One region of the Paenibacillus sp. FSL R7-269 genome, then DNA from elsewhere that is predicted to be linked to it. Evidence: riboswitches for the same ligand, from Rfam matches in the RefSeq annotation. Region 1 holds a riboswitch; each other region holds the start of a gene.

Region 1 (3,569 bases):
TCCCGCCCCGCCCTGAAGCTGGTCACCGTGGCAGGAGATACAATTGGCCTTCACTGTAGCTTCTGCGCCAGCAGCGTCCAGCACAACCTCCGGCATGGTCGGCTTGTTCTGCTCCGCCACCTCGGATTTACCGGGTAAGGTAAACATTAAGATTACTGCAAAGGCACAGGCGGCAAAAAACAAACCGCTCATGATCCATTTCTGCATCTGCATCCGTCCCTCCATGTAAGCTGCTGACTCCATTATAGCGGATGGTGAAGCGTTATCATAGTATTTGTGTCAAAAAAATGAACACAAACGATCCATTTTTTTGCAAATCAATCTGTCTCCAGTGCTATTCCTCATAGACCATGCAATAAAAAGGCTTATTGCCGGTCGGGGTGCGGCGTTCATAGGTATCCGTTATAGTGAATCCGCATTTCTGGTAAGCGCGGATGGCGCGCTGGTTCCAGGTCAGCACCTCCAGGTCGATCTCACGCTCCGGGTATCGCGCCCGTGCTGCCTGCACAATAGCCTTCATGAACAGATGCCCCATTCCATGGCCGCACAGCTCGGGCCGCATTCCGACACCAAGCCGGACTACCCCCTCCATCGGAAAGAGCTGGGCGAAGCCGCACAGATCCCCCTGTCCGTTCACTACAGATACATATTGCTCACTGCGAAGCTGCGGGTCTCCGAACTCCACGCCCAGCGCCTGCATCTGCTCCCAGGACATCCAGCCGTAAATATTATACGGAGGCTTGTAGCTCCACTCACAGATCTCAGCGGCATGCTGCGGTTCCATAGGCACCACATAAAAGGTTAACGGGGAGCTAATCATTACGGGAGGCCTCCTTCCAGCCGAAACTGCTTTTAAAGGACGGAAAAGCCGTTTCCACTTGTTCTTCTATTAATTATATACAAAAACAGCCAGTTTCGACGCAAATTCCTTGCGGAAATGCAGAAACTTGACAAACGCCAATAATTATTTTCTGAAAGTACAGAATCGGTGTTTTACAAATATAGAGACGGGTAAGTAATTTTATAGACAAAAAAAAGCCCTTCTCCAAGATTTCGGCAAAAATCTTGGAAAAGAGCGTAGGTTACAAAGAATTATTGTACATCATCGTTGTCTTGGGAATCCGAAGCTACAGTCTTGTAGGCATCTGTACTCATGATTCGTTTGGCGCCAACGTAGCGGTTGACGTAATAGCTGTCACTCAGCGAACTGATGGTTACACCGCGTGAGGAAGAGGCATGGGCGAATTCGCCGTCACCAACATAGATACCTACATGGGATATGCCCTTACCGCTTGTATTGAAGAATACAAGATCGCCTGGTCTCATCTCGTCACGGGACACGTCAGTACCCATCTGGTACTGAGAGCCGGATTGATGGGGCAGGTTAATGCCGATCTTATCAAAAACATACATTGTAAATCCGGAGCAATCAAACCCGTTAGTTGATGTACCGCCGGATACGTATTTGGTTCCGATGGCTTTGTCGATCACTTTATCCATTTTGGAATCCGCGAAAGCGCTTCCTGCTCCGATTGTGAAGATAATGGACAAGCTTAGTACTGCGGCTGCTAGCTTCTTCTTCAAAAGTAAATACCCCTTCCAATGCCTACGAGGTTAGCTTAAGGGTTCGGTTGAAGGTCCCCTATGACCCCTCTTAGAATAGGAGGTCAATTCACCCAAAGTGGTTCCCCCGTTTCCCTAATTCATTAGGGAACTCGGCATGACTGTTGATTAGGATTAGCGGTTCATTCAATACATGACAAAACCTTTGTTAAAAGCGATTCAATAATTACAAAAATGTTACTAAAAGCTCACTGCGATAATTGTAACAAAGACTAAGGCGCTTGGCAATCACTTATAACATATTAATCCATCTTTTTTGCTGTTTTTTAGAGTTATAGCCCTTTCGAAAGACTCATATCTATGCGCCGGGGTTATTTAATATGATTTTTTCTTTGTTTTTGCAATAAAATGCTGTTTCAAGGCTGTGGATTCGGGTAAAAGGTAGAATAAGGAAAAGGAAAAACCCGGAAATGATTACGGCAATAATCATCCCGGGCTCGTATAAGTTACATTTAGTTGTTAGAGGCTGAAATATTCGGGGTATGCTTCAAAGGTTCAATCGTAAGCGACAGCTTGGTAGGCTGTTGTGCTCATTACTCTTTTGGCGCCAACGTAGCGGTTGGCCCAGTAAGACTGGCTCATCGAACTGATGGTTACACCACGTGAACTGGAGGACTGTGCGAACTTCCCGTTTCCAACATAAATACCGACATGGGAAACTCCGTTACCCAGAGTATTGAAGAACACGAGATCTCCGGAGCGTAGATTGCTCTTGGATATTGTTGTTCCAACTTTGTACTGTGCTTTGGATGTACGGGGCAAGGTAAGCCCGACATTCTTGAACACATACTTGGTAAATCCGGAACAGTCGAAGCCGCTGGTGGTTGTGCCCCCGGTTTTATACGACGTTCCAATGGTTTTTGAAATCACAGTATCCATTTTGGAATCTGCGAAGGCACTGCCCGCTCCGAGTGTGAATACCATCACAAGACCCAGCGCCGCTGCGGTGCATTTTTTCTTGAAATTCTGTCTAATCAAAAGATGTACTCCTTCCAGGGCCTGCGAGGTTAGCTTAAGGATTCGGTAGAAGGTTCCCCTATGACCCCTCTAAAGCGAGATCAATTCACCCAAAATATGGTTCCCCCACTTCCCGGTGCAGGGAATTCGGCGTTTTATGCACCAGAACAGTGACTTATCGACATTGATTAAATTGCAATAGATACGGAAGATTCTGTTTGAAAGATTACAACTTTGTTACTAGTGGTACAGGCATCATTGTATCAGACGATTTACCCTTTTGCAAATGCTTTTGTCCTTCTCTTCAAGCAAAAAAGAGTCCTGCTCCCTGATGAGGGGCTGTGACTCTTTTTAGTATGCCGCTGTAGCAGCTTATTATTGTGGAAATGATTTACTGGACCAGAGGTGGTACTGGGCAGCGATTCCCCACATATTGAACAGCGTGGAGGGCAGCGGAGCTGCCTGGCGGAGCATAAGTGCCGGCAATCCGGGATAGAACAGAGCAGAGGCGCTACAGAGCAGAATTACGGCCAGGCTTCCCGCCCCCAGAATGACGGAAATACCGATCGAAGGCATCAACACCTTCAGGCAGATTAGCAGCGAGGAGAACATGCCGGTACCTGCGGTATAGCCGAATTGCATATAGAGCAGAAGCTTGCGGACAAGGAATAGATAGAGCAGCCAGCCCAGCACACAGGGCACAAGCTTGAGCAGGAGCTGAACATCGAGAACGCCGCTGAGCAGATGACGGTACATGCGTGGAAGCAGCCAATAGAGCGGCAGGAGGGTTAGTGCCCATTCGGCCAGGCTGAACGCCAGCACCGGCAGCCCATATTTTCTCATTCCCGGGAAAAAGAACAGTCCCCGCGCTCCGTCGCGCTCCTGATGAAGCTCGTGCAGCAGCCCTGCACGGATAAAGGGAGTCAGCAGCAGCCTTAGCACTGTCAGCGCCAGCAGCATCCACAGCCAGTGCTGGACGGCGGGGTCGG
Region 2 (3,569 bases), on a different contig from region 1:
TTACTCCAGAACGCAAAAAGAAGAGGATTCGCTCCCCTTCTTTTTGGCTAAAGAATGTATAAGTGATGAGCGGCAGCTCTCTGAAATTTCGTAAGTGCTTCCCTCACTATATCGTATTAACCGCTAATTTGCAAAAGACTTTACGTTTAGTTCAGCTCCGGCTTCACAGGTCCGATCACATAGAGTGTGCGCGACTTACGGCCGAAATTACGGGCATGGCTCAATGAATCGTAATAGACATCCACCTTGTTGCCTTTGATGGCACCGCCGGTATCCTCTGCTCGGCGAAACCCTAATCCTTCAATGTACACCCACCAGCCAATCGGTATAACACTAGGATCTACAGCTATAGTGCGGCCTTCCGTTACGCGTGTGCCGGAGGCAGTACGTGTTCCAATACCCGGTTCCTGCGACGAATACGCAGTCATGGATACGTTTTTGATCATTCTTTTGTACTCGAAATCCAGACCAGCCTTACTGGTAACATTGCTGACCCTTGCACTGGCTTTAGATGAGTTGGAGGTTGTTACAGGTTTGGAGACTTTGGCAGTAACTACGACGGGCTTAGGAAGCGGCTTGGTTCCAATGGCAATGACTTTGTCCTTGGTAACAGTCTGTACTTCCTTGCCGATCATGCGCATGGATGCCAGCTCGCCATCTTGATAGATCTTCTCGATGTGCTGAATCATTACGCCCGGCTTACCTGCCTGTGCCACTCTTACGGTTCCCTTGGTCAATGAGGGGTCTGCTGTCTTAATGACCCGGAAAGGCAAATTAGTTGTCCGTTGAACCACATGCTTGTTAATCCGGACAATTTTGATTTCCATGTCTGCAGATACTGCGGTTTCTAGCGAAGGGTAAATCTTGTCTAAGCCTTCCAGGCTATAGCCCAGCTTGTCGATGGCCTGACCAATAGTATCCTCGGTCGTAAATAACGTCTCGGTCTTTCCGTCTACGGTAAGAGCGAACTTCTGCGCAGTGTTAATCACGATACGGTCGCCGTCTTTTATTTCATCACTAAGGCCAATAGATAATTCATCATGCGCCTGCAGCGAAATCTGTTCCTTAGCCAGCATATCACTGAACAGCGTTTCCCGCGTCTCCAGTGTCTGTACCTGTCCGTCTATTACTAGGGTAATTTCTTTTTTGCTCTGACCGTGTACGTACAGCAGTATTAACAGTGCGATAACAATCGATGCCACACCGGCAAGTAAAACTACGCGGGGATTCACTTGCTTCAACCGTAATGCGAAAGACCTGCTGGATGATTGCGAATCATGGGATACCTCTGGTTGGAATACGCCCACTCTTTCCATCCTCCTTACATAGCCCCGTCGTCCAAGTTATATCAAGGTGACTGTATCACTTCTGACGAAACTAAGTTTGAGTTTGCAACAGGATACGCCCGCACTTGCTTCAGCGTTTCCTGCTCATGGATCGCCTGCTCGGCATAGTTACTCCGGAGATCTGTTATATAACAGTATGCCGGGAGCATTCTCATTATTCAAAACAAAAGAAGCCTAAAAAAGAGTTCTTAGAGGACTCTTTCGTGGCTTCCCGGTGTCGAATACGTCGGAATGCTTATGCACGAGGTTTCCTCTCTTACTTGCGCTTACGGGGTTAGCTGTCGGGTTCGGACATAAGAGAGACGCCCTATCTCAGGTCACCCGCTCACGGCGGTTGCCCTCAAATTCACCCCAAAGACCACGTAAAGAAATCAAATAATGCCTGCGGCAATTCTGTGCCAGTACTCTTGTACGTTCATGCGGCAGCGCATTATTGGTTCCCCCGTTCTCCATACGGAGACTCAGCGAGACGATCCATGAAATTAGTGACTGTCACAGTTACAACAGCTCACTGCACTGAAAAGATGATATCCTGTTTTGATACATGTTGTAAAGGACGATTCAACCACGTTTACGTAAAAAAATGATTAAAATATTGTAATAATCGGCCGTTTTTCAGTCAAAAAAGTTTAATACATCCGCTATACTTCATTTTTCACCGCTTTTACTCCCGTTTTCAGAGTATCCCAAATCGTTCCAGTGCGTTCGCATACGTAATTTCAGCCAATTCCTGTAATTCAATCCCTTTTATTGCCGCGGCCGCCTCCGCTACCAGCCTCACATGAGCGGTCTCATTTCGCTTGCCCCGGAAGGGGTGCGGAGTTAGATATGGGGAGTCGGTTTCGATCAGCAGCCGGTCTAGCGGAGTCTGGGCAAGCACCTCTTTGGGCACCCGGGCATTCTTGAACGTAATCGGTCCACCAAAAGAAAGATGGAATCCTAGTTCAAGACACATCTTGGCACTTTCCCAGCTGCCGGAGAAGGAGTGCATTACGCCGCCAACCTCGCCCGCCTTCTCCTCGCGGAGGATACGGATCACATCTTCATGAGCATCTCGGTTATGAATACAGATTGGCATCTTCAGCTCACGGGCCAGACCGATCTGCTTGCGGAATACATCATGCTGTACATCCTTAGGGGAGGTGTCCCAGTAGTAATCCAGCCCGATCTCACCGATGGCAACCACCTTGGGATGAGAGCATAAGGAGGCGATCCATTCCAGGTCTCCGTCCCTCATCGTGATGGCATCCTGGGGATGCCATCCTACGGCTGCAAAAATATAATCATATTTCTCGGCAAGCTGCATGGTCGTCGGTATCGTGTCCCGGTTAAAGCCAATGTTGATCATCTTGCTGACGCCGGCTTCCAGCGCTCTGGCAATGACCTCTTCGCGGTCTTCGTCGAATTGTGGAGCATCCAGATGGGTATGGGTGTCGAATAACTGCATTACATTACATCCTTTCGGCCTGTTGTGTTATCTATAATTCCAAGCTTGATCTGATTATTTGGCAAAAATCTCTGCGATGGACGGCGGCAACTGTGAAAGGGCTTTCTGCAGCCTGTCCTGTGGAAAATACAGATGGTATCTGCCGCGGTGAATACCGCTGATGGAGCGTACAATGTCCGATACCTCGGAGATTTCCCTCAGCCGCTCATGCTTGTCCAAAAGCAGGATCTGCTTGCTGTCAAAGCCCTCTCCCGGACGGAACACATCATAGGGAAGATCGGTGGGATAATCAATTTCCAGGTCATAATCGGGCCGGAGTCCCGCACCGGCGAAGCTGCGGCGGATTTCGTCAATTGTGTCAGAATCCAAATGCTCCATTTCCACATATTTATACAGTTTACGATGGATAAACCGGCTGCACAAGTCGCTCAGGATGTCATCCTCCTCCAGCGTCCACTGCATGAAGGCAGTCTGCATCAAGGCTTCATCCAGCAGCAGATACTGCCCTACCGTTACCTCTCCGCTGAACAGATCACTTAAGGGCTCAATCATGAAGCGGAAAGCATGCTGCTGCTGCACCAGCTCCTTGGCCCGGCGGAGAATCTGTCTGAGAATAATCTCTGAGCTGCGGGTTACCGGGTGGAAATAGACCTGCCAGTACATCTGATACCGTGACATTAGGTAATCCTCAATCGCATGCATCCCCGATTCCTTCACAACCACCCGGCCGTCATAAGGACGTAGCATCCGCAGAATCCGGTCGATGTCGATGGTTC
Region 3 (3,569 bases), on a different contig from region 1:
CGCATAGCTGATCGAATGTAGTACTGCGCGGGTCACACCGGCGACCGGAACGACTACGGTGCTTCCTTTGATACAAGGCTTATCGGTAGCGGGACAGATCCGCAGCTGATCGGCAATATTCATATAATGGCGGTGAATCCGGTGGAACACGATAATGACGACCGGCAGGAAGATGAAGGCCATCCACACGCTGGAGAATTTGGTGATAATGAAGATCATGGTGATCGTTAACGTGGTGAGCATCCCGACCGTATTCACGGCGAACTTGCTCTGCCAGCCTTGCGGCTTCGTTCTGTACCATTGGACCATCATGCCTAGCTGCGACAGCGTGAACGGAATGAATACCCCTACTGCATATAATGGAATGAGTCCTTCCGTATTCCCGTGAAATGCAGCTACGAGCACTGCCGACATGACGCCGAGGAAAATAATGCCGTTGGAGAAGCCAAGCCGGTCGCCGCGCACCATGAAGGCATGGGGCAGATATTTGTCTTTGGCGAACATGAACGCCAGCAGCGGGAAGGCCGAGTACGCCGTATTGGCTGCCAGGAACAGGATAACCGCCGTAATCCCCTGAATGAAGAAGTACAGCCCGCCACGGCCGAAGGTAGACTCGGTAATCTGTGAGACCACGGTGGCCTTCTCATCGGGCATGATGCCGTACCAGTAAGCCAGCAGCGTAATGCCTGTGAACATAGCTCCGAGAATGAGGCCCATGAGCATCAGCGTTTTGGCTGCATTTTTCTCCGCCGGCGCTTTGAAGTTAGGAATGGCATTGGAGACCGCCTCTACCCCGGTTAGGGCCGAACAACCGGAGCTGAATGCCTTCAGCAGCAGGAACATACTGACATTGGAGACTGCCGTACCAATCTCAGGAACGTGTGCATGAGCCCCGCCGGTTGCATATTTGAAGATCCCTGCGATAATCAGCACGAAGATGGAGACGACGAACAGATAGACCGGGATGGCGATGAACGAAGCCGATTCGGTCACCCCGCGCAGATTAACAATCGTTAAGAGTACGATAACAGATACCGCTATGAGGACACTATGATTATGCAGATTTGGAAAAGCTGAAGTGATCGCGTCCGTCCCCGCCGAGGCGCTTACCGCCACCGTCAGAATGTAATCCACCAGCAGCGAGCCGCCGGCCAGAAGCCCAGTATGCACTCCAAGATTGGTTTTGGCTACAATATAAGCTCCTCCGCCCTGCGGATAAGCGAATATCGTCTGCCGATAGGACAGAATCAGAATAGCCAGCAAGCCCAGTACGGCTAATGCAATTGGCAAGGAGTACCAGATGGCGGTGAACCCGGCGGCCACCAGTACGATTAGAATTTGTTCTGTTCCGTAGGCTACAGACGAGAGCGCATCAGAAGACAGGACAGCCAGTGCTTTCACCTTGGATAACTTTTCATGATCGAGTTCGTTCGACTTCATCGGACGCCCGATCAATAGTCGTTTTACCTTGCTTACCATTGTAGTAACAGTTCCTCTCTTGGTTAAGTTGAAAATGGGGTTTCCCTGCGCTGTTTTCATAAGTGGATTTCATAAATGCAGGCACCAAAATAAGCATACGGAAATGATCCGCATGCCTAATGTGCATGGTCATTATCCCACTAGTGGCTTACGAGGTTAGCTGGCGGATTCGGACTGTGGTAGCCCTACGGTTACAGCCCTTGCGGCCTGCTCCGATTCACCCCTTTTGGCCTTGGCCAAAGTGTGGTTCCCCCGTTTTTCCTTCCGGAAAATTCAGCGCATATTCAACTTCTCACAAGGACTAATATTAAGCTACAATACGTCTTCCGTAAAGCGTGGAAACAAATGAAAAAAGAATGAAAAGCACTCAAAACAACCAAATTCATCATCCGGTATGTCTTGATCTTTCATTCTCTTTCATTATCCCTTTAACACGTGATTTTACAGGGTTTTTGTATATTATTTTTCGCTAAAATTAAGGGGATTCTCTTCTCTTCCTTCTGCCCGTCAGCTTCTTACTCTGCAGGCTCCTCTTTCCGTCCTGTCCAGAGCAGAATGGAGATTAAGACAAAGGCTATAAGTGCAAGCAGAGGGATCGTAACAAATCCGAACCAATTCAGATAATCCTTGTTGCACGGTACGCCGATGGTGCAGGGAAGCACCTTGCTGAGCGCCGGAATTTTCTGCTCTGCATAATGATAAATAGAGATACAGCCGCCGATCAGACTAAGGGGAAGCACATAAGGAATGATCCGCTTGTCCGCCCGGTAGGTGGCGATCCCCAGCAAGAACAGCTGCGGGTACATGAAGATCCGCTGGAACCAGCACAGCTTGCACGGCTCGTAATGCAGGACCTCACTGAGATACAGGCTTCCCGCTACAGCCACCACACAGACGAACCAGGCCAAGTAGAGACAATTTCGCCGGCAGAAGGCAGAGAAGGCTGTCATTGGGCAGCTCCCGCTGCTGCTGTAGCTGCTTGAATCTGAGCGTCAATCTCCTCCATATTGAAAGGCTCCTTCACCTTGATGCCGTTCACGAACAAGGAAGGTGTATTCGTTACGCCCGCATCCGTGCCAAGCTGAATATCCCGGTCCAGCTCCTTCGCATAGGTGCGGTCGTCAATATCCTTGCGCAGCAGGTCATAATCGACCGGCAGCTCCAGCTGCTTGGCGAGACTCACCATGAAGTCAGGCGTAGCCCACTCCTTGTCTTCATTCCCCTGGTTGGCATAGATCGCATCGAAGTATTTCCAGAACGCTTCCTGGTTCTGATGATACACCGAAAGCGCTGCCAGGGAGGCCGTTCTGGAATCCTTGCCGATGAAGGCCAGATTCACGAAATAGAAGGCTGCTTTATTCTGATCTACATAACCCTGAACGATCTGCGGTTTGATCACACCGGTGAACTGGGCGCAAGCCGGACATTTGAAATCGCCGAATTCCACAATTTTAACCGGAGCATCCTCCTTGCCAAGCCGCATCATTTCGCTGTAATTGAAGGCAACCGGCTTACTGTCTGTACCGGCAGGAGAAGAGTCCTTCGAAGCAAGTATGAATAAGCCTACAAAAATAATAACGACGATAGCCACCGTACTCACGATCAGAATTCTCGTTTTCTGCTTCTGCTGTTCCTGCTCTGCCCTGCGCTTCTCCTGCTTGCTCATTTGGGGAGCCATGACATTGTTCTTTTTTGTTTTGCTCAAAGAGAGTTCCTTTCCGTCCTCAGGACTGTCGTGATAAAAGAATAGTTACTTTCAAATTATATAATGTTAACTCTCTTGTTGGCAATCGCTGCTTATACGGCTTCGTTCTCCTCTGCTGACTCCCCGCCCCCTGTATCCTTGCCGAAGAATACCTCCGGGGAATGCTCCTGCGACTGCAGCTTAATTCTGAAGAAGAATTGTGTACCGCCTCCCTCTGCCGGTTCTGCCCAGATCTCTCCTTGCATCAGGTCTACAAGCTTCTTGCAGATCGCAAGGCCCAGACCCGTTCCGGGGTATTTGCGGGTATGCGACGCGTCCACCTGCGAGAAGGACTGGAAGAGCAGCTGCAGCTTATCCGGGGAGATGCCAATGCCGGTGTCGCGCA
Region 4 (3,569 bases), on a different contig from region 1:
TTTAATCTGTTAGTTGCTTTATTGTGGATGGCAATCAATAATAGCAGCTCCGGCGCCACTTTTCTTATCGGGTTTCTGCTCGGCATAGGGATGCTGCTGTTATTCAGAAGATCCAAGCCCCAGGCCCGGCCATTTTATTTAAAACGTCTATGGTCCATATTCAAGCTGCTGCTGATCTTTATCCGCGAATTGACCATCTCGAACTTTGTGGTGATTTATCATATTCTTCGTCCGAAGCTGGCGATCCGCCCTGGAATATTCGCCTATGAGACAGCCTTAACCTCAGCCTGGGAAGTTACACTGTTGTCTTGTCTGATATGTCTGACTCCTGGCACGCTAACTCTCGACGTGTCAAGGGATGGGAAGACCTTATATATTCATGCTATTGACATCAAAGATGCTGAGGAAATGGTGAAGCAGATCCGGGGGAATTTCGAACAAGTGATCATGGAGGTGACCCGCTGATGGTCTCCGTACTATTAACTACCGCATTGACCATTCTGGGAATGGCCATACTCGCGTGCCTGTACCGGCTTCTGAAAGGACCTACCCGTTCGGATAGGGTGGCGGCCCTAGATACGATAGGCATTCATGTACTGGCTATGATTACTGTCATTAGTATGCTGCTGGATACCCGCAATTTTCTTGAGGTAATTCTGGTTATCGGTATTCTGACGTTTATTGGAACCACTGCACTCGCAAGGTATATCGAACGTGGGGTTGTTGTGGAAGAAGGAGGGGAACTGCATGACAGGTGAGTTGTTTAGCTCGATTCTAGTAGTGCTGGGCGCCATTTTTTGCGGCATTAGTGCCTTTGGTCTGATCCGGCTGCCCGATGTCTATCTGCGTTCACATGCGGCCACCAAAAGTGCAACGTTCGGGGTGTTATGTTTATTGGGCGGCGGCTTCCTTTACTTTTGGTTCAAAGATGGAGAGATCAGTGTCAAGCTGCTGCTGGCGATTCTTTTTGTATTCATCACTTCACCGGTCGCAGGCCATCTAAATGGCCGGGCGGCCTACCGTTCGGGCGTTCCCTTGTGGAAAAACAGCATACAAGACGATCTGCTTACCCATACGGAAAGAAGTAAGGAGCAATCTGAGAAATGATATTTGCCGCTGAATTCCTGTAAAGGAAACGGGGGAACCAAAAGTTCCGGGGTGAATCTCGAGAATATCGAGTAGGGCTACTCAGGTCCGAATCCGTCAGCTAACCCCGTAAGCGTTCATGAGAGGGGAATCCTGCAGTGCCTATTGTTGATGTCAACGGAACAACCTTGTATTATGAGATATCGGGTAGCGGTCTGCCCATCGTTTTTATCCATGATTATTCGACCTCCCACCATCTTTTTGAACCACAGGCGGAATATTTCAGTAAGCGCGCGAAAGTAATTGTCTATGATCTAAGAGGAAACGGGCTGTCGGGGAAGATGAATGTTGAGATTGGCCGGATCTTAGACACTCAAGTTGAGGATCTAAAGGCATTATTAGATAAACTGGATGTAGAAAAGATTGTAATTGTAGCCTGCTCCACTGGAGCTATACTTGCCCAGAAGTTCGCCTATCTGTTCCCTGAGCGGGTGATTACCATGATTTTGGTGGATAGTTATTTTCAAGGTGATTACTCTGCTAGTGGAAGTAAGTTGAAAGAAGCGTTGCAGTTCTGTGCCTGGATTTCTCATTATCTCCCTGCTGAAATGTTTATCAAGCCTTTACGTATCACCTATCACCGGTGGCTCTTGGCTTACCATATCTTGAGAAAAGAGCTTATGCATAAACGGACGACAGAATGGATTAAGCAACGCATGGCGTTGAAGTATTCGGACGGTTACGGGTTTGCGCTGCGGCTGCAAATTCCGGTGCTGATCGTGTCAGGTAATCACAATGAGCGGGTGTTAGAGCAAGTTAAAAAAACAGCGGCTAAGTATCCCAAAGCTCATTTAGCGATCATCGAGAATGCCATGTATCCTAGTCACCTATGTCAACCGCAATTATTTAACCGGCTTTTGCTCGATTATCTAAAGGACCAACAGTGTTTTCAACAAGAGCTACCTGGCTGATGCTCTCACTGGACACACAGCCTTGAAGGTGACGCAGCGCTGTTTATTTACGAAAAGAATCATTACAGGAGCCAGTGATATGTTTAAAAAAAGGTACCTTTGGTTTACTCGAAAACTCAGTCTAACCTCATCAAGAATTATTCTTTTAGGTTTTGCTGTAACCATCATTCTGGGGACAATTATGTTGTCCTTACCGGTATCTTCATCCACCGGAACTAGTGTGGGATGGCTAAATGCATTGTTTACCTCAACTTCAGCTGTGTGTGTCACTGGACTGGTGGTGCTGGATACAGGAACCGACTTCTCCAACTTTGGACAAATCATTATCCTGCTCCTCATTCAAATCGGAGGATTAGGATTCATGACGTTCAGTGTTCTAATTGCCGTAATTCTGGGGAAGAAGATTGGGCTGAAGGAGCGTTTACTCATCCAACAATCTTCGAACTCCATTGAAACACAAGGGGTCGTCCGGTTATCACTAAGCATTGTGCTGATCTCATTTATCTTCGAAACTCTTGGGGCATTGTTGTTGACCGTCCGGTGGGCAAATGACCTGGGTGTTGCCAAAGCCTTATATTATGGAATTTTCCATTCCATCTCGGCCTTTAATAACGCAGGTTTTTCATTATGGTCGGATAGTCTGAGCCGGTATGTCGGTGATCCGTTAGTCAATATTGTCATTTCATTTTTATTTATCATTGGTGGAATTGGATTTATTGTGATTCTGGATCTATACCGCAAGAGAAGCTGGAAGGCTCTGTCTTTTCACACAAAAATCGTGCTAATCACTTCAGGAGTGCTTTGTTTTGCAGGGTTTCTGGTCATATTTGTGTTTGAGCTTTTTAATACCAGAACATTTGGTACACTCACATGGGGGGAAAGAATCTGGGGTGGATATTTCCAGGGAGTGGTTACCCGCACAGCGGGGTTCAACTCCATTGATATTGGTGCGATGTTACCGGCGTCCCAGTTCTTTATGATCTTTCTGATGTTCATAGGAGCTTCATCAGGCTCGACAGGCGGGGGGATCAAGACGACCACCTTTGCGGTACTCATATTAAGCATCTTCTCAACCATCAAGGGGAATGCTGATGTGCAGCTGCTAAAAAAACGGATACCTCAAGATCTTATTTTCAGATCATTGGCTGTAATGACCATCTCCTTAGGCCTTGTTCTTGGAGCAACCTTTTTATTAACAATTACTGAATATACCCGCCATACGGATATTCTTGCTCTTTTATTTGAAGCTACATCAGCCTTTGGAACCGTGGGCATGTCCATGGGCTTAACCCCTGATCTGTCACCGATTGGTAAATGTATCATCATAGTTATAATGTATATTGGGAGACTGGGCCCTTTAACCTTAGCCTTTGCCTTGGCACAAAAAAGTGTTAAACAGAAGTACCGTTACCCAGAGGACAAGTTGCTGATTGGTTAGTAAGTAGGGAGTAGTTGGAACTGATTAAAAGGAGAAGTTCTTCCGTTTACGGGTAGAACTTCTCCTTTTTTAAC

The links. A riboswitch is a leader RNA that binds a small molecule or an ion and turns the genes downstream of it on or off. The one in region 1 is predicted to bind cyclic di-AMP.
Region 2: another riboswitch for cyclic di-AMP. It lies ahead of C162_RS18575 (3D domain-containing protein); the one in region 1 lies ahead of C162_RS24735 (C40 family peptidase).
Region 3: another riboswitch for cyclic di-AMP. It lies ahead of C162_RS15390 (APC family permease); the one in region 1 lies ahead of C162_RS24735 (C40 family peptidase).
Region 4: another riboswitch for cyclic di-AMP. It lies ahead of C162_RS31105 (alpha/beta fold hydrolase); the one in region 1 lies ahead of C162_RS24735 (C40 family peptidase).

Annotation. Positions count from the first base shown of each region.
Region 1 is NZ_ASPS01000056.1:20,394-23,962, reverse strand. It holds gene C162_RS24745 (c-type cytochrome) at 1-207, opposite strand, end outside; gene C162_RS24740 (GNAT family N-acetyltransferase) at 335-820, opposite strand; gene C162_RS24735 (C40 family peptidase) at 1,093-1,584, opposite strand; cyclic di-AMP (ydaO/yuaA leader) riboswitch at 1,589-1,731, opposite strand; gene C162_RS24730 (C40 family peptidase) at 2,119-2,547, opposite strand; cyclic di-AMP (ydaO/yuaA leader) riboswitch at 2,605-2,743, opposite strand; gene C162_RS24725 (hypothetical protein) at 2,956-3,569, opposite strand, start outside.
Region 2 is NZ_ASPS01000040.1:11,140-14,708, reverse strand. It holds gene C162_RS18575 (3D domain-containing protein) at 147-1,307, opposite strand; cyclic di-AMP (ydaO/yuaA leader) riboswitch at 1,595-1,823, opposite strand; gene C162_RS18570 (TatD family hydrolase) at 2,023-2,793, opposite strand; gene C162_RS18565 (HD domain-containing protein) at 2,848-3,569, opposite strand, start outside.
Region 3 is NZ_ASPS01000030.1:91,521-95,089, forward strand. It holds gene C162_RS15390 (APC family permease) at 1-1,479, opposite strand, end outside; cyclic di-AMP (ydaO/yuaA leader) riboswitch at 1,609-1,768, opposite strand; gene C162_RS15395 (disulfide oxidoreductase) at 1,995-2,429, opposite strand; gene C162_RS15400 (DsbA family protein) at 2,426-3,184, opposite strand; gene C162_RS15405 (sensor histidine kinase) at 3,277-3,569, opposite strand, start outside.
Region 4 is NZ_ASPS01000110.1:68,579-72,147, forward strand. It holds gene C162_RS31090 (Na+/H+ antiporter subunit E) at 1-465, shown strand, start outside; gene C162_RS31095 (Na(+)/H(+) antiporter subunit F1) at 465-758, shown strand; gene mnhG (monovalent cation/H(+) antiporter subunit G) at 748-1,107, shown strand; cyclic di-AMP (ydaO/yuaA leader) riboswitch at 1,105-1,237, shown strand; gene C162_RS31105 (alpha/beta fold hydrolase) at 1,245-2,057, shown strand; gene C162_RS31110 (TrkH family potassium uptake protein) at 2,137-3,495, shown strand.